Regions from separate parts of the Pseudomonas sp. TE3728 genome, predicted to be linked through region 4. Evidence: predicted binding sites of a transcription regulator. Region 4 holds the regulator's gene; each other region holds the start of a gene.
What was found. Region 4 encodes sigma-54, which starts transcription at its own class of promoters, with help from an activator protein. Its sites were predicted from a motif close to ANTGGCATNNANNTTGCTNT; they were not measured.
Positions count from the first base shown of each region.

Region 1: the regulator sigma-54 is predicted to act here: its motif matches at 1,840-1,859, upstream of ACZ89R_RS27300 (circularly permuted type 2 ATP-grasp protein).
Region 2: the regulator sigma-54 is predicted to act here: its motif matches at 1,522-1,541, upstream of glnA (glutamate--ammonia ligase).
Region 3: the regulator sigma-54 is predicted to act here: its motif matches at 1,537-1,556, upstream of ACZ89R_RS13265 (pilin).

Region 1 covers NZ_JBWBQT010000001.1:6,159,146-6,162,256, reverse strand. Annotated here, with positions in the region: gene ACZ89R_RS27305 (alpha-E domain-containing protein) at 1-385, opposite strand, end outside; gene ACZ89R_RS27300 (circularly permuted type 2 ATP-grasp protein) at 398-1,807, opposite strand; gene ACZ89R_RS27295 (ribonuclease E inhibitor RraB) at 2,269-2,610, opposite strand; gene ACZ89R_RS27290 (hypothetical protein) at 2,826-3,059, opposite strand.
Region 2 covers NZ_JBWBQT010000001.1:4,561,352-4,564,462, reverse strand. Annotated here, with positions in the region: gene thiI (tRNA uracil 4-sulfurtransferase ThiI) at 1-1,307, opposite strand, end outside; gene glnA (glutamate--ammonia ligase) at 1,638-3,044, shown strand.
Region 3 covers NZ_JBWBQT010000001.1:3,093,032-3,096,142, forward strand. Annotated here, with positions in the region: gene ACZ89R_RS13255 (DUF2845 domain-containing protein) at 1-113, shown strand, start outside; gene ACZ89R_RS13260 (BON domain-containing protein) at 395-751, opposite strand; gene ACZ89R_RS13265 (pilin) at 1,068-1,490, opposite strand; gene pilB (type IV-A pilus assembly ATPase PilB) at 1,717-3,111, shown strand, end outside.
Region 4 covers NZ_JBWBQT010000001.1:5,191,070-5,194,180, forward strand. Annotated here, with positions in the region: gene ptsN (PTS IIA-like nitrogen regulatory protein PtsN) at 1-303, opposite strand, end outside; gene hpf (ribosome hibernation-promoting factor, HPF/YfiA family) at 316-624, opposite strand; gene ACZ89R_RS22675 (RNA polymerase factor sigma-54) at 704-2,197, opposite strand; gene lptB (LPS export ABC transporter ATP-binding protein) at 2,383-3,108, opposite strand; gene lptA (lipopolysaccharide transport periplasmic protein LptA) at 3,108-3,111, opposite strand, start outside.

The sequences.
Region 1 (3,111 bases), 970 kb from region 4:
GACTCAAGCCCTGCTCGGCGATCCCGCGAATCTCCAGCCAGGTGGCGTTGATGTTTTCCCACATGTCAGCGGTGATTCGCCCACGCACCGCATGGGCGCTGGCTCGCGCGGCACCGAGGCAGCTGTAGATGCTCGCCGGGTTGGCCGCATCCAAAGCAAAAAAGTGCAGCAGCCGTTCGGCATGCAGATCACCGTGACGCTCCAGGTAATCGTCCAGAGTGCCGGTGATCAGCAACGGCATGGCGAGTTCGTGCAAGCCGTCGCCACGACCGTCCTGAGGCATCAGTGACAGCGAATAACTGATGTCAAGCATCCGTGCGAGGTTTTCGGCCCGCTCCAGGTAACGCGACATCCAATACAGATCCGAGGCAGTTCTACTTAACATGGCAGGCTTCCTTCAATCCTCGACCACCCAGGTGTCCTTGGTTCCGCCGCCCTGGGAGGAATTCACCACCAGGGAGCCTTCGCGCAAGGCGACACGGGTCAAACCGCCGGGCACAACCCGGGTTTCGCGGCCAGACAATACAAACGGACGCAGGTCGATATGGCGTGGAGCGATGCCGTTTTCGACAAAGGTCGGACAGGTCGATAAAGACAACGTCGGTTGGGCGATGTACGCGTGGGGTTTGGCTTTGATCCGCTCACGGAAAGATTCGATTTCCGCCGCCGTCGCCGCCGGCCCCACCAGCATTCCGTAACCACCGGAGCCCTGGGTTTCCTTGACCACCAGTTCTGGAAGATTGGCCAGCACGTGGGACAGCTCAGAGGGATTACGACACTGCCATGTCGGCACGTTCTTCAGGATCGGCTCTTCATCCAGATAGAAACGAATCATGTCCGTGACGAAGGGGTACACCGACTTGTCATCCGCGACCCCGGTGCCGATGGCATTCGCCAGCACCACGTTGCCGGAACGGTAGGACGACAGCAGACCTGGAACGCCGAGCATCGAATCCGGATTGAACGCCAACGGATCGAGGAAGGCATCGTCGAGACGCCGGTAGATCACGTCGACGGCTTTTGGCCCGTCCGTGGTGCGCATGAACACCTTGTCATCACGCACGAACAGGTCCGCGCCTTCCACCAGTTCAACGCCCATTTCCCGGGCCAGAAATGCATGCTCGAAAAACGCGCTGTTGAAGCGCCCCGGCGTCAGCACTACCACGCTCGGGTTGTCGATCGGGCTGGAGCTTTTCAGGGTGTCGAGCAACAGGTTCGGATAGTGGTCGATCGGCGCGATGCGCTGGGCTGCGAACAATTCGGGGAACAATCGCATCATCATCTTGCGATCTTCGAGCATGTAGCTCACGCCGCTGGGGGTACGAAGATTGTCTTCGAGCACGTAGTACGTGCCGTCGCCATCGCGCACCAGGTCGACGCCGGAAATGTGCGAATAGATATCGCGGTGCAGATCCAGCCCCTGCATCGCCAACTGGTATTGCTCGTTGGCCAGCACTTGCTCGGCCGGGATGATGCCGGCCTTGATGATGCGCTGCTCGTGATAGAGGTCGGCAAGGAACATGTTCAATGCCTTGACCCGCTGAATGCAGCCGCGCTCGACGACCCGCCATTCGCTGGCGGGGATACTGCGGGGAATGGTGTCGAAGGGAATCAGGCGCTCTGTCCCTTGCTCATCACCATAGAGCGTGAATGTAATCCCGGCACGATGAAATAACAGATCGGCCTCGCGTCGCCGTTGTGCCAAAAGCTCGTCAGGCGTTTCGGCCAGCCAACGGGCAAACTCCCGATAATGCGGGCGGACCTGGCCGCCGGCATCGTACATCTCATCAAAATAGGTGCGGATCATGCCGTACTCCTTGTCACCCGGACATCCAGGCCTTCGCAAGGCCCGTGCCATCGGCATAAACGCTTTGATATCAATCAGTTGGATAATGACGCCACACGCACCGCACCAATTCTGTGCGGTAAATGCCCCAACCAGATTGCCCCCGCTTCATGGCGAAGCAATGCTGTCGCCTATCAGCAGCATAGCCAGAGTTGATTTCACTGCCCGGGGAGCGACGCGGATAATCCGCGCATTCGCTGGAAAACCTGACCGAAACTTCCCTTTAGCCGCCTGCTCAGGCGGTTTTTTTTGTTTTTTTGAAACGTTATGAATCAAAAACCCAGGTCAAAAGATCGCAGCCTCGTTTCACCTGTAGGAGCTGTCGAGTGAAACGAGGCTGCGATCTCTTGATCTTCCCCCCACAAACGAAAACGGCCAACCCAAAGGTCAGCCGTTGCTGAGTGTTGTCACTGTTCATAAAGTTATGCGAGTAGCCCTCGTACCTCCTGCTTGACGCCCCATCCTTCGATGATACCGCCCAGAGGCTCGACCACCGCCTCAAAGTCCTGCTCAAAGTCACCGATCCCGTCGTAGGTGGCGTACATCACTTTGCTCAGTTCCAGATGCCACGCGCCGTCATCGCGCACGCTGATCTGGGCATTCAAGGATTCACCACAAAAATGACCTGCCGCCCTGCGTGCCCGCTCCTCGTCCGGGAAAATGGCGTAGAACTCGATGGGATGGAATCGTGAAAAGTCGAAACCGCCTTCTTTCATGCGGCGCAACACGCTGCTGCTGATGTCTTCTTGATAGGCTGTGCTCATGAAACGTCCCCCTCAGACTGATGGATAGACTTTCCGTATTCCCTGCACTTTCAACCGATTGGTGAGAGCGATACGGCAACAGAGGTTGCCGACGGGAAACAAGCATGTAGCTGACAAGACCAGACCTTAGCGAGTCATTCGCTGATCTCGCTTGCAGAGTAGCCCCAAGATAGAGCTGCTGCCAAGGTCTGGGTGTGAATGTGACAAGAGGTGTATCAGATCGGGGTAATACTGATGATTTCAATGCTGTTCTGGGATTTCAGGCTTTTGACGGTCGGATCATCGGTACGACCCTCCAGATCATTGAGATCCAGTTCGGCAGCGATCGGCAGGCGTCGGGCACGAATGAGTTTGGCGGCTTGCTCGCTATTCGGGCATTCCTCGCACTCGAAGAGTTCGTCCACTGTTTCACCGTGATCATCCACGAAAGTGATTTTCCACTTTTGCATCGGTGCCTCCTCGATAAAACCCATGGATGGGCTTACTTCTATCTGGACTTTA
Region 2 (3,111 bases), 630 kb from region 4:
GGCATCGTCCGCACCTCAATGCCAGCAAGTTCCAGCGGCTCGTCTTCAGCGGCATCCGGGTGACGGATGTCGATGATGATCTGGCCCGCCAGAGCTTCGCTGACTTCTTCGATCTGCAAATCCTGGCCCAATTCGTCGATTACGCGATCGATCGGCACCAGTTTGGCGTTTTCGAGCGCACGCTCGAGTACCGCCATGTCGAATTCTTTCTCTTCATGCTCCACGCGCGGACGCTTGGCGTGGGTCTTTGGGTTCACCGAGATGACCCCGCAGTATTCCGGCATGTGCTTGGCGAAATCGGCAGTGCCGATTTCGTTGGCCAGGTCGATAATGTCCTGCTTGTGACTGGCGATCAGTGGACGCAAGACCAGCTTGTCGGTCACGCAGTCAATCACGGACAGGTTCGGCAACGTCTGGCTCGACACCTGGGAAATCGCTTCGCCGGTGACCAGCGCTTCGATCTCCAGCCGATCGGCAATACGGGAAGCAGCGCGCAACATCATACGCTTCAAAACTACACCCATATGACTGTTATCGACTTTCCCGAGAATTTCTCCCAGTACTTCCTCGAACGGCACACTGACAAATAACACGCGTTGGGAGCTGCCGTACTTCTTCCAGATGAAGTGCGCGACTTCCATGACGCCCAGTTCGTGGGCTCGTCCGCCCAGATTGAAGAAGCAGAAATGGCTCATCAGCCCGCGGCGCATGATCTGGTAGGCGGCGACGGTGGAATCGAAGCCACCGGACATCAGTACAAGCGTCTGTTCCAGGGCACCCAGCGGATAACCGCCGATGCTGTTGTGCTGGCTGTGGATCACGAACAACCGTTTGTCGCGAATTTCGATGCGAACTTCGATTTCAGGCTCTTTGAGCGAGATTCCGGCGGCGCCGCACTGACGACGCAGTTGGCTGCCGACGTATTTCTCGACGTCCATGGAGCTGAATTCGTGCTTGCCGGCACGCTTGCAGCGCACCGAAAAAATCTTCCCGGCCAGGGCGTCACCGAAGTGCTGCTTGCACTTGGCGACGATGTCGTCGAAGTCGCCCAACGGGTATTCATCGACCTGCAGGAAATGCGCGATACCCGGCATGCAGCTCAGGCGCTCGGTCATCTCCTTCAGGGCTTTCGGCTCGCTGACGCGGGTTTCCAGCTCGAGATTGTCCCACACACCGTTGACCACCACAGCCGGGTCCAGATCGCGGAGCACGGTACGGATGTTTTTGGCCAACTGGCGGATGAAACGCATCCGTACCGGGCGGCTCTTGATGGTGATCTCGGGGAAGACTTTTACGATTAGTTTCATGAAAACAGCGCGCGCTGGGCCAGCCGAAAAAGGGGGGCGCGGATTATAGCGGAAATTGCTCAAGGTTTAACCAGTTAATGTGCAGAAGGTTTTGCGCGCACCAAAACAGGTCATTTATGGAATTCGACGCTACATTACAGGGCGAGGTTTGGCGCTTTTCGAGGCTTTGCACCTTTATAAGCGTGATATTGGGGCAAAAAACCCATGGTGGGGCACTGGCATGCAATTTGCTCCCTTGTGAGGCAGGTTGCCTTGGCAGAGTATTCGCGCCGGCATCACCCACATTCTAAGGGCATCCACTACTAAGCCCGAAGCCACCCGGAGGACACTATGTCGAAGTCGGTTCAACTCATCAAAGATCATGACGTCAAGTGGATTGATCTGCGCTTCACGGACACCAAAGGCACTCAGCACCACGTGACCATGCCGGCTCGCGATGGGCTGGATGAAGCTTTCTTCGAAGAAGGCAAAATGTTCGACGGTTCCTCCATCGCTGGCTGGAAAGGCATCGAAGCTTCCGACATGATCCTGATGCCGGACGACAGCACTGCCGTTCTCGACCCGTTCACCGAAGAGCCGACCCTGATCCTGGTTTGCGACGTGATCGAGCCTTCGACCATGCAAGGCTACGACCGTGACCCACGTGCGATCGCCAAGCGTGCCGAGGAATACCTGAAGTCGACCGGTATCGGCGACACCGTATTCGTTGGCCCAGAGCCTGAGTTCTTCATCTTCGACGAAGTGAAGTTCAAGTCCGACATCTCCGGCTCGATGTTCAAAATCTTCTCCGAACAAGGTTCGTGGATGTCCGACCAGGACGTGGAAGGCGGCAACAAAGGCCACCGTCCAGGCGTCAAAGGCGGCTACTTCCCTGTTCCGCCGTTCGACCACGACCACGAAATCCGTACCTCCATGTGCAACGCCATGGAAGAAATGGGCCTGGTCATCGAAGTTCACCACCACGAAGTGGCGACTGCCGGTCAGAACGAAATCGGCGTGAAGTTCAACACCCTGGTTGCCAAGGCTGACGAAGTTCAGACCCTGAAGTACTGCGTACACAACGTTGCTGATGCATATGGCCGCACCGCGACCTTCATGCCTAAGCCTCTGTACGGCGACAACGGTTCGGGTATGCACGTTCACCTGTCCATCGCCAAAGATGGCAAGAACACCTTCGCCGGCGAAGGCTATGCCGGCCTGTCCGATACCGCTCTGTACTTCATCGGCGGCATCATCAAGCACGGTAAGGCTCTGAACGGCTTCACCAACCCGTCGACCAACTCCTACAAGCGTCTGGTTCCAGGTTTCGAAGCGCCAGTGATGCTGGCTTACTCGGCTCGTAACCGTTCGGCCTCGATCCGTATTCCTTACGTGTCCAGCCCTCGCGCTCGCCGTATCGAAGCTCGCTTCCCGGATCCGGCAGCTAACCCGTACCTGGGCTTCGCTGCACTGTTGATGGCTGGCCTGGACGGCATCCAGAACAAGATCCACCCTGGCGACGCAGCTGACAAAAACCTGTACGACCTGCCGCCTGAAGAGGCGAAAGAGATCCCACAAGTTTGCGGCAGCCTGAAAGAAGCCCTGGAAGAGCTGGACAAAGGTCGTGCGTTCCTGACCAAAGGCGGCGTTTTCAGCGACGACTTCATCGACGCTTACATCGCCCTGAAAAGCGAAGAAGAAATCAAGGTTCGTACCTTCGTACACCCACTGGAATATGAGCTGTACTACAGCTGCTGATCCGGTAGCGCCGCGCTACCCGGCGTGACAAAAGAGAGGCCTCCTTCGGGAGGCCTTTTTTATGGGC
Region 3 (3,111 bases), 2.1 Mb from region 4:
GGGAAGAATTTCAAGTCGAGGAATGGACCTACGGGCCCAACAGCGGGATGTACCAGTACCTGCGCTTTGAAGGCAACCGGTTGGTTCAAATCACCAGCAAGCGTGGGAATTGAGCACCACAACCCGAAGTGGGGCACATTCAACTGTGGGAGCGAGCCTGCTCGCGATAGCGGTCTGTCATTCAACGTACGTGTCGAATGTTAGTCAGCAATCGCGAGCAGGCTCGCTCCCACAGTTGTTTTGCGTAGCCCGCAATAGAACAGGCCCCGACACGAATGCCAGGGCCTGTAATGGCCACATCCTTGTGGCCTTCGCATGAACTCTCAAGTTGCGGCAGACGTATGACTCGGCCCGTCTACCGCTCCTTCTCCCGGTCCAGGCGAGAAGCCTTGCCTTACTCGGATTTCAGGCCGTCAGCGGACACCGCTTTGACGCCTTTGATTTTCTTGGCGATAGCCACGGCGGTTGTTTTCTGAGCGTCTGTCAGAACGGTCATGGAAGACAGGGAAACAACGCCTTTGTTGGTTTCGACTTTGATGTCGGTGCCTGGGATGCCTTTTTCGGTGACCAGGTCTGCTTTGACTTTGGTTGTGATCCAGGTATCGGAAACATCCTCTTTCGCTTCAGTGACTTCACCGGCGGCCAGCATCATGGGTGCCTGAGTCGCTTGGGTGGTCTGTGCAAATGCAGCGTTGGCCATGGTCAGGGTCAACGCGGTAGCAGTAGCGGCAGCGATAGCGAACTTCTTCATACGAGTAACTCCTGTATTTCTGGAAAGTCTGCTGCGTGTCTTGTCAGCAGGGTTACAGGAGATAGTGCGAACGCTGTGCCAACAGCGACATAAAAAATAAAATATTTTAAATCAATAGGTTAACCATAATGGCAATTTCCGGAATCATGCAAATTGCATGACTGCGAAATTATCTACATGCAACTTGCGGGTTTTAACGCAGGCCTAAGGCCATGAATTGTCGGGGATTTTCTTGATTATTGAATTGGCCCCCAAATGACGAGCAAAAAAATGCCCCGCGTTGTAAACGCGGGGCTTTTGGCAGAGTGACAATGGATCAGCCAGCAGCGGCCGCGGCAGTGCAGCCTTTAGGCGCGTATTCCTGCTCCACCGTCGTAGCGCACGTCCAGCCGCTGGCGAGTGAGCGCGTAAGCGTAATGGTTTTACCGAGCACCGGCCCCGGTGCGTTGAGAATCGTGCAGCCAATAGTGCCCGCACCGTCAGAGGCAGTACCCGCTACCGCAACCGTGCAATTACCTGTGGTCAAAGTACCGCCGGTATTAGCGAGTGTGGGGTTAGTGCCTTGATTGATGATGTCTTCGAAAGGCACCTTCAGTGCCGAGATTTCTGCAACCGCAGCGGTTACCTTCGCCCGCGCCTGGTACTTCGAATACTGCGGCAACGCAAACGTCGCCAGAATCCCGATGATCGCCACCACGATCAGCAGCTCGATCAGAGTAAAACCTTTTTGATTTTTCATAGACAGGCTCCATGCATGAGTCGAAATCTCATGATCTGAACAAGGCACAGCACAGGTCATGCCAAGCCGCGCGCGTCCCTGTCTGCTGGGCGCGAGATCGCGGCAAAGACCCTTCCTACTCCAAGGATCCGCACTATCTGACACTTTTTGTCACCTCACCCCGACTGGTTTGGTTCCACTGCTTGACTAGGCTATAAGTCATTCACTGTCTGCGTCCGGTATCCCAATGAATGACATCGCCCTTAGCGGTCTGGCCAAGCAATTGGTACTGGCCGAGCTGATCACTGACCAAAGTGCGCAACAGGCGTATCAACAAGCCCAACGCAATCGAATTTCGCTGGTCAGCTATCTGGTGCAAAACAAACTGCTGAAAAGCTGGCAGGTCGCCGAGGTGGCCTCGGAGCATTTCGGCATGGCCCTGCTGGACCTCAACTGCCTGGACAAGGACACCCAACCCCGAGGGCTGGTCAGTGAGAAGCTGATCCGCCAGCACCACGCCCTGCCCCTTTGGCGGCGTGGTAACAAGCTGTTCGTGGGGATTTCCGATCCGACCAATCACCAGGCCATCAACGACATCCAGTTCAGCACCGGGCTGAGCACCGAAGCCATTCTGGTGGAAGAAGACAAGCTCAGCGACGCCATCGAAAAATTCTTCGACAACCATTCCACCGGCTTGGAAGACATGGCCGATGTCGACCTTGACGGGCTGGACATCGAGTCGGTCGATGAGCAGAAACAGGACTCCCTCGGAGGGCAAGATGCCGATGATGCCCCCGTGGTGCGCTTCGTCCACAAGATGTTGCTCGACGCGATCAAGAGCGGTTCTTCCGACCTGCATTTCGAGCCCTATGAAAAAATCTACCGCGTGCGCATGCGCACCGATGGCATGCTGCGGGAGGTCGCCAGGCCGCCGACACAACTGGCCAACCGCATTGCCTCGCGGCTGAAGGTCATGGCCAGTCTCGATATCTCCGAGCGGCGCAAACCCCAGGACGGGCGAATCAAGATGCGCCTGTCCAAAAGCAAGTCCATCGACTTCCGGGTCAACACACTGCCGACCTTGTGGGGCGAGAAAGTGGTAATCCGGATCCTCGACCCGTCCAGCGCCCAAATGGGCATCGATGCCCTCGGCTACGAGCCCGACCAGAAAGACCTGTACATGGCCGCGCTCAAGCAGCCACAGGGAATGATCCTGGTGACCGGCCCTACCGGCTCGGGCAAGACCGTGTCGCTCTATACCGGGCTGAACATCCTCAACACCGTCGACATCAATATTTCCACTGCCGAAGACCCGGTAGAAATCAACATCGAAGGCATCAACCAGGTCAACGTCAATCCCAGGCAGGGACTGGATTTCGCCCAGGCGCTGCGCTCGTTTCTGCGTCAGGACCCGGACGTGATCATGGTCGGTGAAATCCGCGACCTCGAAACCGCCGAAATCGCCATCAAGGCCGCCCAGACCGGGCACATGGTGCTTTCCACCCTGCACACCAACAGCGCCGCGCAAACCCTGACCCGCTTGCACAACATGGGGATTCAGGGGTTCAACATCGCGACCTCGGTCAGCCTGATCATCGCCCAGCGCCTGGCGCGCAAATTGTGCAGTCATTGCAAAAAACCC
Region 4 (3,111 bases):
CAGCAGGTCAACGGGGGCACCGTCGATGGCATCGAAATCGATAGGGGCTTCCAGGTGCAGCAGCGCACTGATTGGCGAGGTGCAGCCTTTGAGCCGGCAGTGGGGGATGGCGATGCCGTTGCCGAAACCGGTAGAACCGAGTTTCTCACGGGCAATCAGGGCCTCGAAGACGTCCTGCATTTCCAGATCCGGTACTTCGCGGTGGATAAGGTTGGCAATTTGCTCGAGGGCTTTCTTTTTACTGCCACCCGGCGCGTTCACTTGGGAACGGCCGGGGGTCAGGATGGTTTCTAGTCGGATCATGGATTGGGGGTGTTAACGACCGGTCGCGCCCTGAAGGAGGCTCTGGGTCTTTTCCTTATGCTTTTTAAGTTGGCGATCCAGCTTGTCGGTCAGCAGGTCGATGGCGGCATACATGTCCGTATGCTCGGCATTGGCGACCACTTCTCCGCCGGGAATATGCAGCGTGGCTTCGATCTTCTGCAGCAGTTTTTCGACGTTCATCGTGACTTGCACATTGGTGATCTTGTCGAAATGCCTCTCTAACCGGTCGAGTTTTTCGCCGATGTAGGTGCGCAGGGGTTCGGTCACTTCCAGTTGGTGTCCACTGATGTTGACTTGCATACAGCTTCTCCTTCGTTGCCAGTGCATAAAGCGGCAGGCAGAAATGCCTGCCACTGGAACGCTGTGGCGAGCCCGGCGGCTACATCAACCGCTTGCGTTCGCTGGAAGGCGCAATCCCCAGGGATTCGCGGTACTTGGCGACGGTGCGACGGGCTACCTGAATGCCTTGTGCCTCCAGTAAACCAGCGATCTTGCTGTCACTCAACGGCTTTTTCTGATTTTCCGCAGCAACCAGTTTTTTGATGATCGCGCGGATCGCCGTGGACGAGCATTCACCGCCTTCAGAGGTACTGACGTGGCTGGAAAAAAAGTATTTCAGTTCATAGATGCCCCGTGGGGTATGCATGAATTTTTGCGTGGTCACCCGTGAAATTGTCGATTCATGCATGCCGACTGCTTCGGCAATGTCATGCAGCACCAACGGCTTCATGGCTTCGTCACCGTATTCGAGAAAGCCGCGTTGATGCTCGACGATCTGGGTGGCGACTTTCATCAGGGTTTCATTGCGGCTTTGCAGGCTCTTGATGAACCAGCGAGCCTCCTGCAGCTGATTACGCATGAAGGTGTTGTCAGCGCTGGTATCGGCACGGCGCACGAAACCGGCATATTGGGCGTTGACCCGTAGGCGTGGCACCGATTCCTGGTTCAGCTCCACCAGCCAGCGCTCGTTGTCCTTGCGCACGATCACGTCGGGAACGACGTATTCGGCTTCGGTGGACTCGATTTGTGAACCCGGGCGTGGGTTGAGGCTCTGGACCAATTCGATGACCTGGCGCAGCTCATCTTCCTTGAGCTTCATGCGGCGCATCAGCTGGCTGTAGTCGCGGCTGCCGAGCAGGTCGATGTAATCGGTGACCAGACGCTTGGCTTCGGCCAGCCAAGGGGTCTTGGCGGACAACTGGCGCAGTTGCAGTAGCAGGCATTCACCGAGGTTGCGGGCGCCGATGCCAGCGGGTTCGAATTGCTGGATGCGGTGCAGGACGGCTTCGATTTCGTCCAGTTCGATGTCCAGTTCCGGGTCGAACGCTTCGAGGATTTCCTCGAGGGTTTCGTCCAGGTAGCCCTGATTGTTGATGCAGTCGATCAGGGTCACGGCGATCAGGCGATCGGTGTCGGACATAGGTGCCAGGTTCAGTTGCCAGAGCAAATGGCTTTGCAGGCTTTCACCGGCCGATGTGCGGGTGGTGAAGTCCCACTCGTCGTCATCGTTGCTCGGCAGGCTGCTGGCGCTGGTCTGGTAGACATCCTCCCAGGCTGTGTCGACGGGCAATTCGTTGGGGATGCGCTCGTTCCAGTCGCCTTCCTCAAGGTTGTCCACCGTCGGGGCGGTTTCCTGGTAGGAGGGTTCCTGAATGTCGGCGTTGGGTTTCTGTTCGGCGCTATCGGCCAAGGGGTCGGCGTTATCGAAGTCGTCGCCTTCTTCCTGGCGTTCGAGCATCGGATTGGACTCCAGAGCCTCCTGGATTTCCTGTTGCAGGTCCAGGGTCGACAATTGGAGCAGGCGGATGGCCTGTTGCAGCTGCGGTGTCATCGTCAGCTGCTGGCCCATTCTCAAGACTAGCGATGGTTTCATGGCAGGGGCTTAACACCTTATTCGCCGGCGCACATGCGCCATCCACTACAGGGCGCCGAAGCGCCAAACATAAGCAAATTATATGCCCGAAACTGAAGTGTTTGCCTAGAGCGCTGTAACAATAAAAAGTTATTGATTTTTTATTGAAGCGAGCGCTCCCTCGGCGACCTGGGCACCTCAGGTGCTTACAGGCGGAACTCGTGGCCCAGATACACTTCCTTGACCAGTTCATTGGCGAGGATGGTGGCGGAGTCACCTTCAGCAATCAGTTGGCCGTCGTTGACGATGTAGGCGGTTTCGCAGATATCCAGGGTCTCACGAACGTTGTGGTCCGTGATCAGCACGCCAATGCCTTTAGCCTTGAGGTGATGGATGATCTGCTTGATGTCGCCCACCGAAATCGGGTCCACGCCGGCGAAGGGTTCGTCGAGGAGGATGAATTTCGGGTTGGTAGCCAGTGCCCGGGCGATTTCCACACGGCGGCGTTCACCACCGGACAGGCTCATGCCGAGATTGTCGCGGATGTGATGGATGTGAAATTCCTGCAGCAGGCTTTCCAGCTCTTGGCGACGACCGGCCTTATCGAGCTCCTTGCGGGTCTCGAGGATGGCCATGATGTTGTCGGCCACCGACAGTTTGCGGAAGATCGACGCTTCTTGCGGAAGATAGCCGATGCCGGCCTTCGCACGACCGTGCATCGGCTGGTGGCTGACGTCCAGGTCGTCGATCAGTACGCGGCCTTGATCGGCCTGTACCAGGCCGACAATCATATAGAAACAGGTGGTTTTACCGGCGCCGTTAGGGCCAAGCAGGCCGACGATCTGACCGCTGTCGATGGACAGGCTGACGTCGCGCACGACCTGACGGCTCTTGTAGCTCTTGGCCAGATGCTGAGCTTTCAGAGTTGCCATTAC